2 regions of the Halobacillus sp. SY10 genome follow, and region 2 is predicted to be linked to the other one. Evidence: riboswitches for the same ligand, from Rfam matches in the RefSeq annotation. Region 2 holds a riboswitch; the other holds the start of a gene.

Region 1 (6,065 bases), 1.6 Mb from region 2:
CCGAAAATCACCCGTAACGAATGTGCATTATCAGGGGCCAATCTTTTCCTCGTGGATGGACTGATTAGCGATGCCGGAAAAATCGTGGCGGAAGCTGTAGAAAAATCTGAGCTCTACGATGTGTCTACATTAAAAGAACCATACAGAATTGAAGGAAAGAAAACGATGGGGCTTGAGATTGCCGAACAATTAGGATGGGACGTTCCAGATGTCATCCTCTATCCGACAGGTGGCGGCGTCGGTTTGATTGGCATTCATAAAGCACTGAGAGAATTACAGGAACTTGGCTGGATCACCAAAGACCAGATGCCAAGGCTTGTAGCTGTCCAATCTGAAGGCTGTGCTCCGATTGTGGAAGCATGGCAGCAAGGACAAAGGGAATCATCATTCTGGAAGGATTCCGAGACGATTGCGTTCGGTATCAATGTTCCAAAGGCGATCGGGGATTTTCTCGTCCTTGACGCTTTATATGATACAGGCGGATGTGCGGCAGCCGTTAGCGATCATGAACTTTTGGAAGAACAAAAAAGAATCGCCCAAAAAGAAGGAGCCTTCGTCTGCCCAGAAGGAGCTGCAGCATTTGCTGCTGCCAGAAAGTTAAGATCAGAAAACTGGATTACCGCCGAGGACGAAGTGGTCGTACTCAATACAGGAGCAGGGATTAAGTATCCGGATACGGTTCAGGTCGATATTCCTGTTCTTCAACCAGGGGATAGTCTGGGAACCATAAATCCCTCGGATAACGATAAAAGGAACTCATGACAGGCATGAGTTCCTTATGTTTTATAGAGATTTTACGACAGAAGACATGTCCACAGCTTGGGTAATAGCTGAAATGACAGCGACACCGTCCGCTCCCGCTTCTATTACTTTACCAGCATTTCCGGGATGGATCCCCCCAATCCCGACTACGGGCATGTTTGGATACTCCCGTTTGACGATCTTCATCCATTCAGGACCTGCTACAGGGTTGGCGTCTGTCTTCGTCGTTGTTCTGTACATCGGTCCAACACCTAAATAGTCGACAAGATTGACCGGACTCTGTTCTAATTCAGTGCGATCGGATACAGATAATCCAATGATGGTATCTGGATAGTTGGAGCGGATTTCATTCACACTACGATCACTCTGGCCCACATGGATTCCATCAGCCTTAAGCACATCAAAAAGTTCAACGTCATCGTTGACGATAAATAAAATACCCGCTTCAGCACAACGTTGGCGCAGCTTATGACCGAGACTGTACTTCGCTTCTCCAGTTAGAGCGCCTTCTCCTTTTTCCCTATATTGAAAGCACGTGATTCCAGCTTTAATCGCTTCATCCAAAATGCTCAAGGGATCTTTGTTACAGTTTTGGCTGCCCATAACGAAGTATTTTCTAAGGGTAGAAGCTTTCATTTTTCAGCCCCCATGGCTAAAGCATCGACAAACCTTGTAATGAATGTCCCTGGCCCTTTGACATCAGGGTGGTCCGCTGCTTGTTCTGCCGCCCGTCCATAATGACTTAATGTTGCTAGAACCTTTTCTTTAGGATTACCTTCTACCGTTAAGCTTGCTGTGAGCAAGGAACCCAGCAAACAGCCGGATCCTGTAATTTGAGCAAGGAGAGGGTGTCCGGTTTCATTGACAAAAACGTCCCTGTCGATACATCCGACATCCTTTTCCCCTGTACAGACGGCTCCGGTCTGATACTTTTCTGCAACTAGACGAACGATGGCTTCAGCGTCAGCTTCCCCTGTAGAATCTACGCCTTTCGTATCCACATCCTGATCGACGAGGTGGGCGAGTTCACCGGCATTTCCTTTAATGACGGTCAGCTTCACCTCCTGCAAAATCCGCTGGCATACGTCTGAACGATAGCGGGTTGCAGGAGCGCCAACAGGATCGAGGACGACCGGGATGCCGATCTCATTTGCTGCTCTTCCTGCAAGAATCATCGCTTCCACCTGGTTTTCATGAAGCGTCCCTATATTCAATAACAGCCCTTGAGACAATCGGGTGACCTCTGCAACCTCCTGCTTGGAATTGGCCATTATCGGTGATCCTCCGAATGCTAGAAGTCCGTTCGCTGTGAAATTCATGACGACCGCATTCGTGATGTGATGGATCAGTGGGCGTTGTTCTCTCACTCTGTCGATAACATTTACAGCCATTGGTTGAAAACCTCCTCACGCAAAGCAAAATGATTGGTCGGGCCACTTCCTTTTCCTAGATCGAAGGAATGGCGGATCGCCTCTGTTACAAAGTATTTCGCTTCTTTGACGGCTTGTGGCAAAGCGTGTCCCTGACTCAAGTATGCCGTAATGGCTGCAGAATACGTACAACCTGTCCCGTGTGTATTGGAAGAATCAATACGTTCGGATTCAAATTCATGAAACCGCTGCCCATCATATAAAAAATCAACCGCTCTTCCATTGAGATGGCCCCCTTTGACAAGGGCCGCACCCGCGCCTAAGTCTTTCACGATCACTTCGGCCGCTTCTCTCATATCCGCTTCTGTTTCAATTATCCCTCCAACAAGCACTTCCGTTTCAGGGATGTTAGGCGTGACGAGCGCTGTCTTTGGTACAAGATATTTTTTCAAATAACGTTGATCTTCTTTTTCAATCAAAGGGTCCCCACTCTGGGCAACCATGACAGGATCCATGACGTACGGAGCATCCACCTCATCCAACCATTCACTGATGACTTTCATCATTTTCTTGTTGGCAATCATCCCTGTTTTCAGTGCCTGGACAGGCATATCCTCAGAAATAGCTTTCAGCTGACTCATAATGAAATTTTCCGGCAGGTGATGAACATCTTTCACTCCTGTCGTATTTTGCGAAACGACTGATGTCACAACACTCATGCCATAACTTTTCAACTCCTGAAAAGTTTTCAAGTCTGCCTGAATACCCGCACCACCGCTAGGATCGGTCCCGGCAATCGTCAACGTACATGAGACTTGTCTCATTTCACACCCTCCTTTTCACAAGGCCATTGCTCTTGTGTGTAAGCCATATCCCAAAAGGCATACTCCAGCTGACAACTTTTACGGAAGGCTTCTCTCATACGCCACTTTTCCGATTCAGACGCATGTTCGGCATGCTGATCAAGTCGTTCACACAACACCGCTGTCAGACTCTTCACTTCCGCATCAGCATAAAATTCGATCCAAGGGAGAAAAGGATGATCAGATCCCGGCTGATAGCTGTTCATTAGTTCGACTCCGATTTCATAATAGGTCCACGGGCACGGAAGCAAAGCTGCTAATATTTCACCAATGCCTCCATGGTGGGCATGAAAAAGCATATGTTTGATATAGTGATCAGCGGTTGGCGGCAATGGATATCCTTGCAGTTCTTCATAGGTAACGCCAATCTGTTCACAAAAATTGTTGTGAGGGTGAACCTCACTGTTTAACACAAAATCGATTTGTTCGTTAAACAGTTGAATGTCTTCCCTTCCCGGAGATTTGGAAATGGCGATTCCATAGACGTGCATAAAGGCATTCAAATACTCATAATCAGCCTTGATATAGTGAATCAATGCTTCTTTTGGAACATCCCCTTTTCCGATACCCTGGATAAAGGGATGAGTGAAGATTTTTTGATAGATATCCTGATTTTCTTTTCTTAATTGATTGGAAAAAGACATGATAGAGCCTCCTATTATTCTCGGAAGCTACTAGAGGACAGAAGGGGATTCTTACTACTTCCCTCCGCCGGCATGACCCGGATCAGGTATTGAGGGACCAAGGAATGTCTCCTTATCTCAGCGAATACTCGCGCCCCTAGCAGTTTCCGTGTATTATGGTTGTAAGATCATATTTTCAACTTTCACTCGTGATAAAATGAAGGTAGCAATGAAAGCCCCCGAGACACTGCTTACGACAAAAGAAGGAACAAACGCGAAAACACCTGTTGAACTTCCCATCAGGACGTGCGCAATCGGAACAGATGCCAAAGCCCCTATGACTCCAGTACCTAAAACTTCACCAATCACCGCAGACCTTTTTCTTTCATAGAATCGATAACAAAGCCCTGCCAATAATGCACCGAACATCCCGCCCGGAAAAGCAAGAAGGGTGCCGAGCCCTAATAAGAAACGTAAGAGCCCGATAACAAAAGCAATCATGACCGCCGGGACGGGTCCAAGCACCACCGCCGCGACTACATTAACCGCATGCTGGACAGGATAAGCTTTCGCAATTCCAGCCGGAAACCAGAGAAATTGGGCTCCAAGCGTTCCAACGGCAATAAGCACGGCCATCGTTGTGAGTATCTTTGTGTTTCTCATCTTTCACCACCTTTCCGTACAGGATCTGAATGGAACCAAATAAAAAAAGCCAGATCCTTAGAGGACCTGGCCTGGTATGCAGTAAGTCGATACACGTATCGTCAGACTACTTCCCTCCGCTGGTATTAACCAGATCAGGTTCGTAAGAGTCAGAAAGCTTGCTCGCTTTCCTCTCAGCCCATTCAGGCCCCCCTAGTAGTTTCATAAACTTATTCGCTTGGTGATTTTCATCATAACAAAGTTGGATGTTTCTGTCATGTGAAACTTTTCCTCCCGTTCAAACGTCAACAAAGTAGATAAGGAGTGTGAGAAAGATGAAAATGAGATGGATGCTTGGTATGTTCATGGTTTTCTCTTTATCCCTTAGTGCATGTGGACTGTCAGAGACAGAAGAAGTAGACCAGAATGAAGTGGAAGCAGAAGCATCCGATCCGGACATGAGCGGATTTGTCATGGATCAGGACGATGACAGGATCCTTGTTGTCACACCGATGGATGATGGATCAGGGGATGAAGGACGGGCCATGTGGGTCTCCGGAGCTCCTGAAGGTTTATGGGTCGGCAAACAGGTCGAGGTCTGGGTAGACGGGGATATCGCTGAGTCCTACCCTGAACAAGCCACGGCTGAAAAAGTCCAGGAGCTTGAAATGAGTGAAGTCCAGGGAGCGGACTTAAAAGCATCCGAAGCTCTCTCTACAGCTTTGTCCGAAACAGAACCAGAGCAGACAGATGTGTTGATCGTTTCGCTACTTTCCTTTGATGAAGAATCCGATCAGTGGACTGTCAAGCTGGACCGACGCGGGACCGATCAGGGCGAATGGAAAACGACAGTCAAAGATGAGAAATAGAGCATCACCCCGAGGGAGCGCTCTATGCATCCACCTTTTTCAAAAGCCATAACCTTACGCTCAGCTCCAGCAAAAAAAGATCATCCGCATTGAGAAGAGAGAGGCCAGTCAAATGTTCAATGTTTCTCAATCTGTGCAGCAAAGATTGGCGGTGCAAGTTCAGGGCACGGGCCGTCTGACTGACATTGCTGTTGTATTTGTTATAGACCATAAACGTATGAATCAGTTCTGTCTGCCGTTTCTGGTCATAATCAATCAGCTTCTCCAACGTATCTGACACAATCGCTCCGATTTCTTCCTCGTGGGACAGTGCCATGAGCAACCGGTTCATTCTGGTATCACTGAAAAACGTTCGCTCCCCTTCTTCATGCTGCTGACCGATTTTCAGTGCCGTTTCCGCCTCTTCATAGCTTTTATGAAAAGTTTGATACCCACCTTTATGACAGGAAATCCCCCAGCTAATCGTAATCCCTTTTAATAACTCATGAAGTCTCCGCTCAATCAGGTCGAGAAACTGGTTCGCGGTTTCTTCGTAATCCGGACGGTCCGTTTCCAAATAAACGATTACCTCACCTTCATCAAAGGTGGTCATCGTCCTCCGGTGCAGCGCGTCTCCGGCATGAGTGACTTCCTTCTGAATGTAATAATTGCGACTGTTGATCGATGATGATTTGACTTGAGGCATCGTTGAAGAGGTGCGTTCCTCCTCCGGCTGCACGAAACGGATATGGCCGACGAGACAAATATAAGGCTTCTCCAAATCATAACCAAGCAGCTGCGCTTTCGAAAAAAGAGCTCTGTCCATCTCCCTCTCCTGCTTGGCTAAATCCAGCAAAAAGTTATCCTTAAGTCTGATTTCAGTCATTTCAATGGCGTTCTCTTTGACGAAATATAAGGCACAAGCTGTAAGCGCATGCTCCAAAATGTGAAGGTTCA
Region 2 (6,065 bases):
TGGTTTCATGTTCATGGATGGAACTCCTGAAAAAGAGCCCTACCTTGAAACCTTACTTTTTCCTAAGCGTATAGAATAGAGAGAAAGAACTGAACGGAGGTTGTTAAATATGGAACTTTCACTCGATGCCGTCATCCTGGCATCAGGAATCGCCTTAGCCGGTTATTTTATCGGAAACGGACTAAAGAACTTTGGACAAAGAGATCCCATGGATGAACACCTCGATCAAACCATAAGGGAACATCTGAAGAAAGGGGAACGGAAATGATAATCGTAGGAATCATTTTGACACCTGTCTTTTTAGTAGCGCTCGTTTATCTTTTACGCTTTTCATGGGGGAAGAAAGGAAAAACGGAGGTAGGAAAAGCGGTGCTGAATGCTTCGTACGCAAAAGCGGCACCTATTTTCCCGATCGGCTGGCTCGTTCTCGAACTTTATCATGATTGGATACAGCCCCTATCGTATTCTGCCTATAGGGATGCAATCTGGATCCTTGTGTTGATCACATTCATTTTTATAAGTGCAAGCCTGTTCCGTTATCGGAAAGCAGCGGTTACCTGAGCCTCTTATTCCAATGGAGGCTCTTTCCACTTTATCGTTGTATAGGATATGAGTTCACTCCACCCTCTCCCTTTCGAATCCATCAAACCGGTGACGAATGAAACCCAGTACCACATTCCCTGGGTAAGGATGACCGGACCGAAGCCTAAGACGGCTCTTAGAAAGATCTGCAGGATGTTCGGCGGCTTACCTGAATTGGATTCGATGGTGAGATTCGTCAAAAGCAGGCCGAGTGTTCTTCCTTTTGCCAGCAGCGGGATGAGAATGAGAAGCGCGACATGGATGATGATGAAGGCTTTCCAAAAGACGGGGTTTGGATCGAAGCCGCGTCCTGTGTTCTGTGTTTGTGTGTAGAGGATGGCGAGGAAGCCGGATACGATGAGTTCCAGTCCTGTGCCTATGAACCTGAGGAACAAGTTTCTTTCGGACATCGAAGTCCCTCCTTTCTGTACGATATCCTATGGGTTTTTAGTATCATCGGTTTGCCCATTCACCCAGGAAGAAGAAAAAGAGATGGAGCTTTTGCCCCATCTCTTTTTCAATGCTTTCCTTTTAAAGCCCTGGTCGTTTCCTGATTATCGGATATTTCAACCGTAATATGCTCCTTCGACAAATTGTGCGTTTTCTGTCATAGCATTCTACTCTTACTTTCTTTATACTTAACTAGGATTCTATATAAAGATGTATGAAAGGATCGATACCATGAAAAAATTCAATTACGTCCCATGGGTCGTGGGACTTTCCATCGCCATCAACCTTATCGTTGTGGCCTTATTGTTCTTACCGAAAATCGACGGGGATCTCGGATTCAACATTAAACTCCTTCCCCTCTTGAATGCCGTCTTGAATTCCTTTACGTTCGTTTTCCTGCTTGCTGCGTTGTTCATGATCATCAGGAAAAACGTCAAGTGGCATAAGCGGTTCATTTTCGCTGCTTTCACGTCGACGGCGCTCTTCCTCGTTTCGTACCTGACGTACCACTCGATGGCAGAGTCCACGTCATTCGGCGGTGAAGGGATCATTGCGGGAATCTATTATTTCATTTTGATCACGCATATCGTATTGGCTGCGCTCATCGTGCCCCTCGCTCTACTTACTTTGTTCCGCGGGCTTGCGATGAAAGTGGATAAACACCGGAAAATCGCGAGATGGACGATGCCGATCTGGCTATATGTCAGTCTGACTGGAGTCATCGTCTATTTGATGATCTCCCCTTATTATTGATAAACGACAAGAAGCGTAGAAGCGCATGTTTTTTTGTCGAAACTCTTTGCTTCCTTCCCTACCCTTATTATAGTAGAATAATAGTTAGAAGGAAGCTGTAAAAGCTTTTCTATGACATATGTTTCGGTTTTTGTTATTCAGGGAAAATTTATGGTTCAAGGTCAGATAATAAGGAGACTATTATGGATTTACTCCAATTTATGAAAAATGAAGGTTACACTTCGGCTAAGTTCTCCTCGTTGACTGGTGAAGACGTCCGATTGGTTTTAAATGATGTAGCTTCAACAGAGGACCTGTATCGAATGATGGAAGTGACACCAACCTCCGTCAGTTATTACCCTTATGAACGCGTGCCGTATATCGATTGTTTCATAGACCAGAATGTGATGAAGTTACGCTTGTCGAAAGCATAAGGAATGAACCGGATCCCCCAGGGCGATCCGGTTCATTTGTTTTTTACAAAAAAGATGGTTTACAAATCTATGACTCTCCGCTACGATGAAAGCAACGTACAAGAACTGCATACGCGTTTTGCACTGGGGGAGCTGCTATAAGCGGCTGAGAGGAGAAATTCCGACCCTTGGAACCCGAACTAGATAATACTAGCGTGGGGAAGTGCGGTCGTCATTCACAAGGACCTGACTGGTTCTTCCTTTATGTTTGGTAGACTGCATTCCCGTGGGATGCAGTTTTTTTGTGCTCAAAAAAAGGAGGAATAAGAAATGGAAAACCATTGTGGAACTTCAAGAATCGCGGGGTGCTCTTTTTCCGTGCACCCGATGTCGGACAAATTCGTGGATTATATCAAGGCGAGCCTTAATGAGGTGGACAGCTCGAAAGTGTGGATGAAGACGGACGATGTCACGACGACGGTGCGCGGCCGGATGGAGCATGTCTTCGATGTCACCGAAGCGATTTTATTACATATCGCGAAAACAGGGGTCCATGTCGCTTTTCAAGGGACCTTTTCCATCGGCTGCCCGGGAGATTCAACCGGGGATGTCCATATGGATGAATCGGAGGAACCGTTGAATAAACCTCAATCCAAGGAAATCGAACAGCGGATCGCGGCGAAATTCTCGCTGTATCCAATGGGTGGCGGTGATTATATGGATACGATTTACCGTCAAATCGAAGCGATGAAAGAAAAGGGAGTCGAAGTCACGCCCGCCCACTATTCTACGCGCCTCGATGGAGACACCCGTGATATTTTCACAGGACTTGAGGATGTGTTCAGGGAAACGGAGGCGAGCGGCTCTTCCCATACAGTGATGACCGTGACGGTTTCTGCCAACAGCCCTTCTCATAAGGATGATCAGGTATGAACAACTGGAAACTGAAAGAGATCGTCGTCATGTCCGTGCTTTCTGTCGTTTTTGCGGTCGTTTATCTGGCATTCCTTCCGGTCGGAAAAATCCTCGTCGGCTTTTTCGGACCGATCGGCTATGACCTCATCTTCGGCATCTGGTTCATCGTGTCGATCATCACGGCTTATATCATCCGTAAACCCGGCGCTGCCTTTTTGTCAGAAACGATCGCTGCGGCTGTCGAAGTGCTGCTCGGAAATGCGGTCGGTCCGATGCTCCTCGTCTCTGGGATGATTCAAGGGCTCGGGGCAGAATCGGCCTTCGCCATGACGAGGTACAAACGTTATGATCTGTTCACCCTCATGCTTGCCGGTGTCATGGCTGCCGTGTTCAGCTTCGTCTGGGGTTACTTCCTATCCGGTTTCGCAGCTCTCAGCACAGGGTACGTCCTCGCCATGTTCATCGCCCGCATCATCAGTGGTGCCATCATTTCAGGTGTCGCAGGGAAAGTCCTAAGTGACGCTTTAGCGAAAACGGGTGTCCTTTCAAGCTTCGCTCTTGGAAAAGAATACCGAAGGAAGCGAGCCGCATGAGTCAAGATGTGATACGAGTCGAGAACCTCACCCTCCATTATGAGGAAAGGAAGAAACCTGTTTTATCCCGTCTGAATTTTTCCATGGAAGAGGGAGAAAACATGCTCATCCTTGGTCCGAGTGGATCGGGGAAAAGCTCCCTCACCCACTGTTTGAATGGACTCTACCCGAGAGAACTCGACGGTTCCATGGATGGAGAAGTCTATGTACAGGGACGACGGACCGTCTCTTATCCTGCCGGTGAAATGGCGCAGCACGTCGGCGTCGTTTTCCAGGATCCGGAGACGCAGTTCTGCATGATCACCGTCGAGGATGAAGTGGCCTTCGGGTTGGAGAACTTGAATACCCCATATGAGTCGATGGTGGAAAAAGTGGAGAAGGCTTTAAGCTGGGTCGGGATGGAAGATTACAAGACATCGAACATCTCCGACCTCTCCGGAGGACAGAAGCAGAAAGTCGCCCTTGCCTGCATCCTAGCGATGGAACCGGAAGTATTGATTCTCGATGAACCGACAGCGAATTTGGATCCGGTAGCGAGGAAGGAATTCATCCAGCTTTTGAAAAAATTGAAAGAGGAACTGTCTTTCACCCTGCTTGTGATCGAGCATAAGCTGGAGGGTTGGCTGGACTTGTTGGAAAGAGTCCTCATCATTAACGAAGAGGGAGAACTCACCTACGATGGTCCACTCCACGACCATTTGAAAACGTACGCCAGAGAAATTCATGAGATGGGCATCCAGCTTCCGTACGCTACAAGGACAGCTCTTGAACGGGGGTGGACGCCTCCCTATCCGCTTCACATCGAAGAAATGCCGTCCGCCTCTTTACCAGCGCACCCTCATCGAGAGGAACCTGCGAGTGAGGTATTGTTGAAAGCAGAAGATGTGGATTGGAAGTCGATTTTGCGAAATAACAACGCTACTTTTCATGAGGGAGAATGGGTTGCGATCGTCGGGGAAAACGGGAGCGGGAAATCTTCCTTATCGAGAATCCTTGCAGGCATCCAGCCTCCGGGAAAAGGAACGGTTTCTTTGCACGGCCGCTCGTTAAAGAAATGGAAAGAGAATGACCTTCGGCAAGAGATCGGTTATGTTTTTCAGAACCCGGAACACCAGTTCATTACGGATGCGGTCTATGATGAAGTCGCCTTCAGTCTCCGGCATGCCGGGATGAAGGAAGCGGATTGGACCAGGATCGTCGAAGAAACATTGAAGTTCTGCCGGTTGGAGGGACTGGAGGACCAGCATCCTTTTCTTCTAAGTCAGGGACAAAAGCGGCGTTTGAGTGTTGCAACGATGATTGTCGAGAATCAGCGTATGCTTTTCCTTGATGAACCGACGTTCGGACAGGATGAAAAGTCGACCTCGGATTTGATGTCGCTCTTGGAAGAAAAACATGAAAACGGGACGACGATCGTCATGATTACGCATGATATGGAGCTCGTGGACAAATACGCGACAAGGGTGCTTGTCCTGAACGAAGGTGAAATCACCTTTGATGGTCAGCCGGAAAGACTCTGGTCCCGTTCAGATTTGGCCGCCCATCACCTGGAGCTGCCTCCAAGAGAGCAATGGAAGCGATCCGTTTCGGAGCGAAAGGAGCCTGCGTATGTTTCTTCATAACGTAAATCCGACGGTCAAAGCGTTGACGATCATCGGTACTGTCTTCCTCCTCGCGTTCGTGTTCGATCCTGTCACGCCATTGCTCTACATCGTTTGGACCGTGATCGTCACCTTCCTGTTCGGGACGTTCAAGAAAAGATACTACCTGTATTATTTCATTCCGTTCACGCTGTTTGCTTTTGGAATGTTCTGGACGACGATCGTGTTTTCGGACACCGCTTCTGGGACTACCGGAACCGTCTCATTCCTCGGGATGGAGTTCCCAACGGAAGACATCTGGACGGCGGCTGCTCTAGGTCTCAGGGTCCTTGCGTTCGCCAGTTTGTCACTGCTGTTTTTGTTCACGACGAACATGGTCCATTTCATCTTGAGCCTGATCCAACAGTTGAAGCTGCCACCGAAAATCGCTTACGGGGTTATGGCAGGATATCGTTTTCTGCCTATGTTGAAGACGGAATTCCAGCAGATCCGTGCGGCGCACCGAATCCGCGGTGTCAACCGACCGGATTCGTGGAAGGAAAAACTTCTTCAGTATCAACGGTTCGCGATTCCCCTTCTGGCTGGTGCGATACGGAAAGCGGAGCGGACAGCAATCGCGATGGAATCGAAAGGGTTCACCGGTGCGAAGGAACGCACGTTTTACCGCCCGATGAAAGTGCAGCGGAAGGATTGGCTTTTTCCTGTGATGATGTTCGGGATGCTCGGGGTAACGATTGCGGTTTCGCTCTATTTCGGTTATTTTTCCTGGTATGATGGAC

What was found. A riboswitch is a leader RNA that binds a small molecule or an ion and turns the genes downstream of it on or off. The one in region 2 is predicted to bind thiamine pyrophosphate.
Region 1: linked by a shared signal. The riboswitch ahead of tenA (thiaminase II) and the one ahead of ACJA3J_RS12755 (YkoF family thiamine/hydroxymethylpyrimidine-binding protein) in region 2 are both predicted to bind thiamine pyrophosphate.

The regions. Positions count from the first base shown of each region.
Region 1 is NZ_CP174345.1:4,083,688-4,089,752, forward strand. It holds gene ACJA3J_RS20485 (threonine synthase) at 1-762, shown strand, start outside; gene thiE (thiamine phosphate synthase) at 784-1,398, opposite strand; gene thiM (hydroxyethylthiazole kinase) at 1,395-2,153, opposite strand; gene thiD (bifunctional hydroxymethylpyrimidine kinase/phosphomethylpyrimidine kinase) at 2,144-2,956, opposite strand; gene tenA (thiaminase II) at 2,953-3,639, opposite strand; TPP riboswitch at 3,682-3,787, opposite strand; gene thiW (energy coupling factor transporter S component ThiW) at 3,793-4,281, opposite strand; TPP riboswitch at 4,376-4,485, opposite strand; gene ACJA3J_RS20515 (DUF3221 domain-containing protein) at 4,596-5,129, shown strand; gene ACJA3J_RS20520 (PucR family transcriptional regulator) at 5,152-6,065, opposite strand, start outside.
Region 2 is NZ_CP174345.1:2,517,430-2,523,494, forward strand. It holds gene ACJA3J_RS12730 (hypothetical protein) at 110-268, shown strand; gene ACJA3J_RS12735 (hypothetical protein) at 265-561, shown strand; gene ACJA3J_RS12740 (RDD family protein) at 567-992, opposite strand; gene ACJA3J_RS12745 (DUF420 domain-containing protein) at 1,264-1,785, shown strand; gene ACJA3J_RS12750 (hypothetical protein) at 1,968-2,198, shown strand; TPP riboswitch at 2,314-2,416, shown strand; gene ACJA3J_RS12755 (YkoF family thiamine/hydroxymethylpyrimidine-binding protein) at 2,508-3,110, shown strand; gene ACJA3J_RS12760 (ECF transporter S component) at 3,107-3,685, shown strand; gene ACJA3J_RS12765 (ABC transporter ATP-binding protein) at 3,682-5,307, shown strand; gene ACJA3J_RS12770 (energy-coupling factor transporter transmembrane component T family protein) at 5,294-6,065, shown strand, end outside.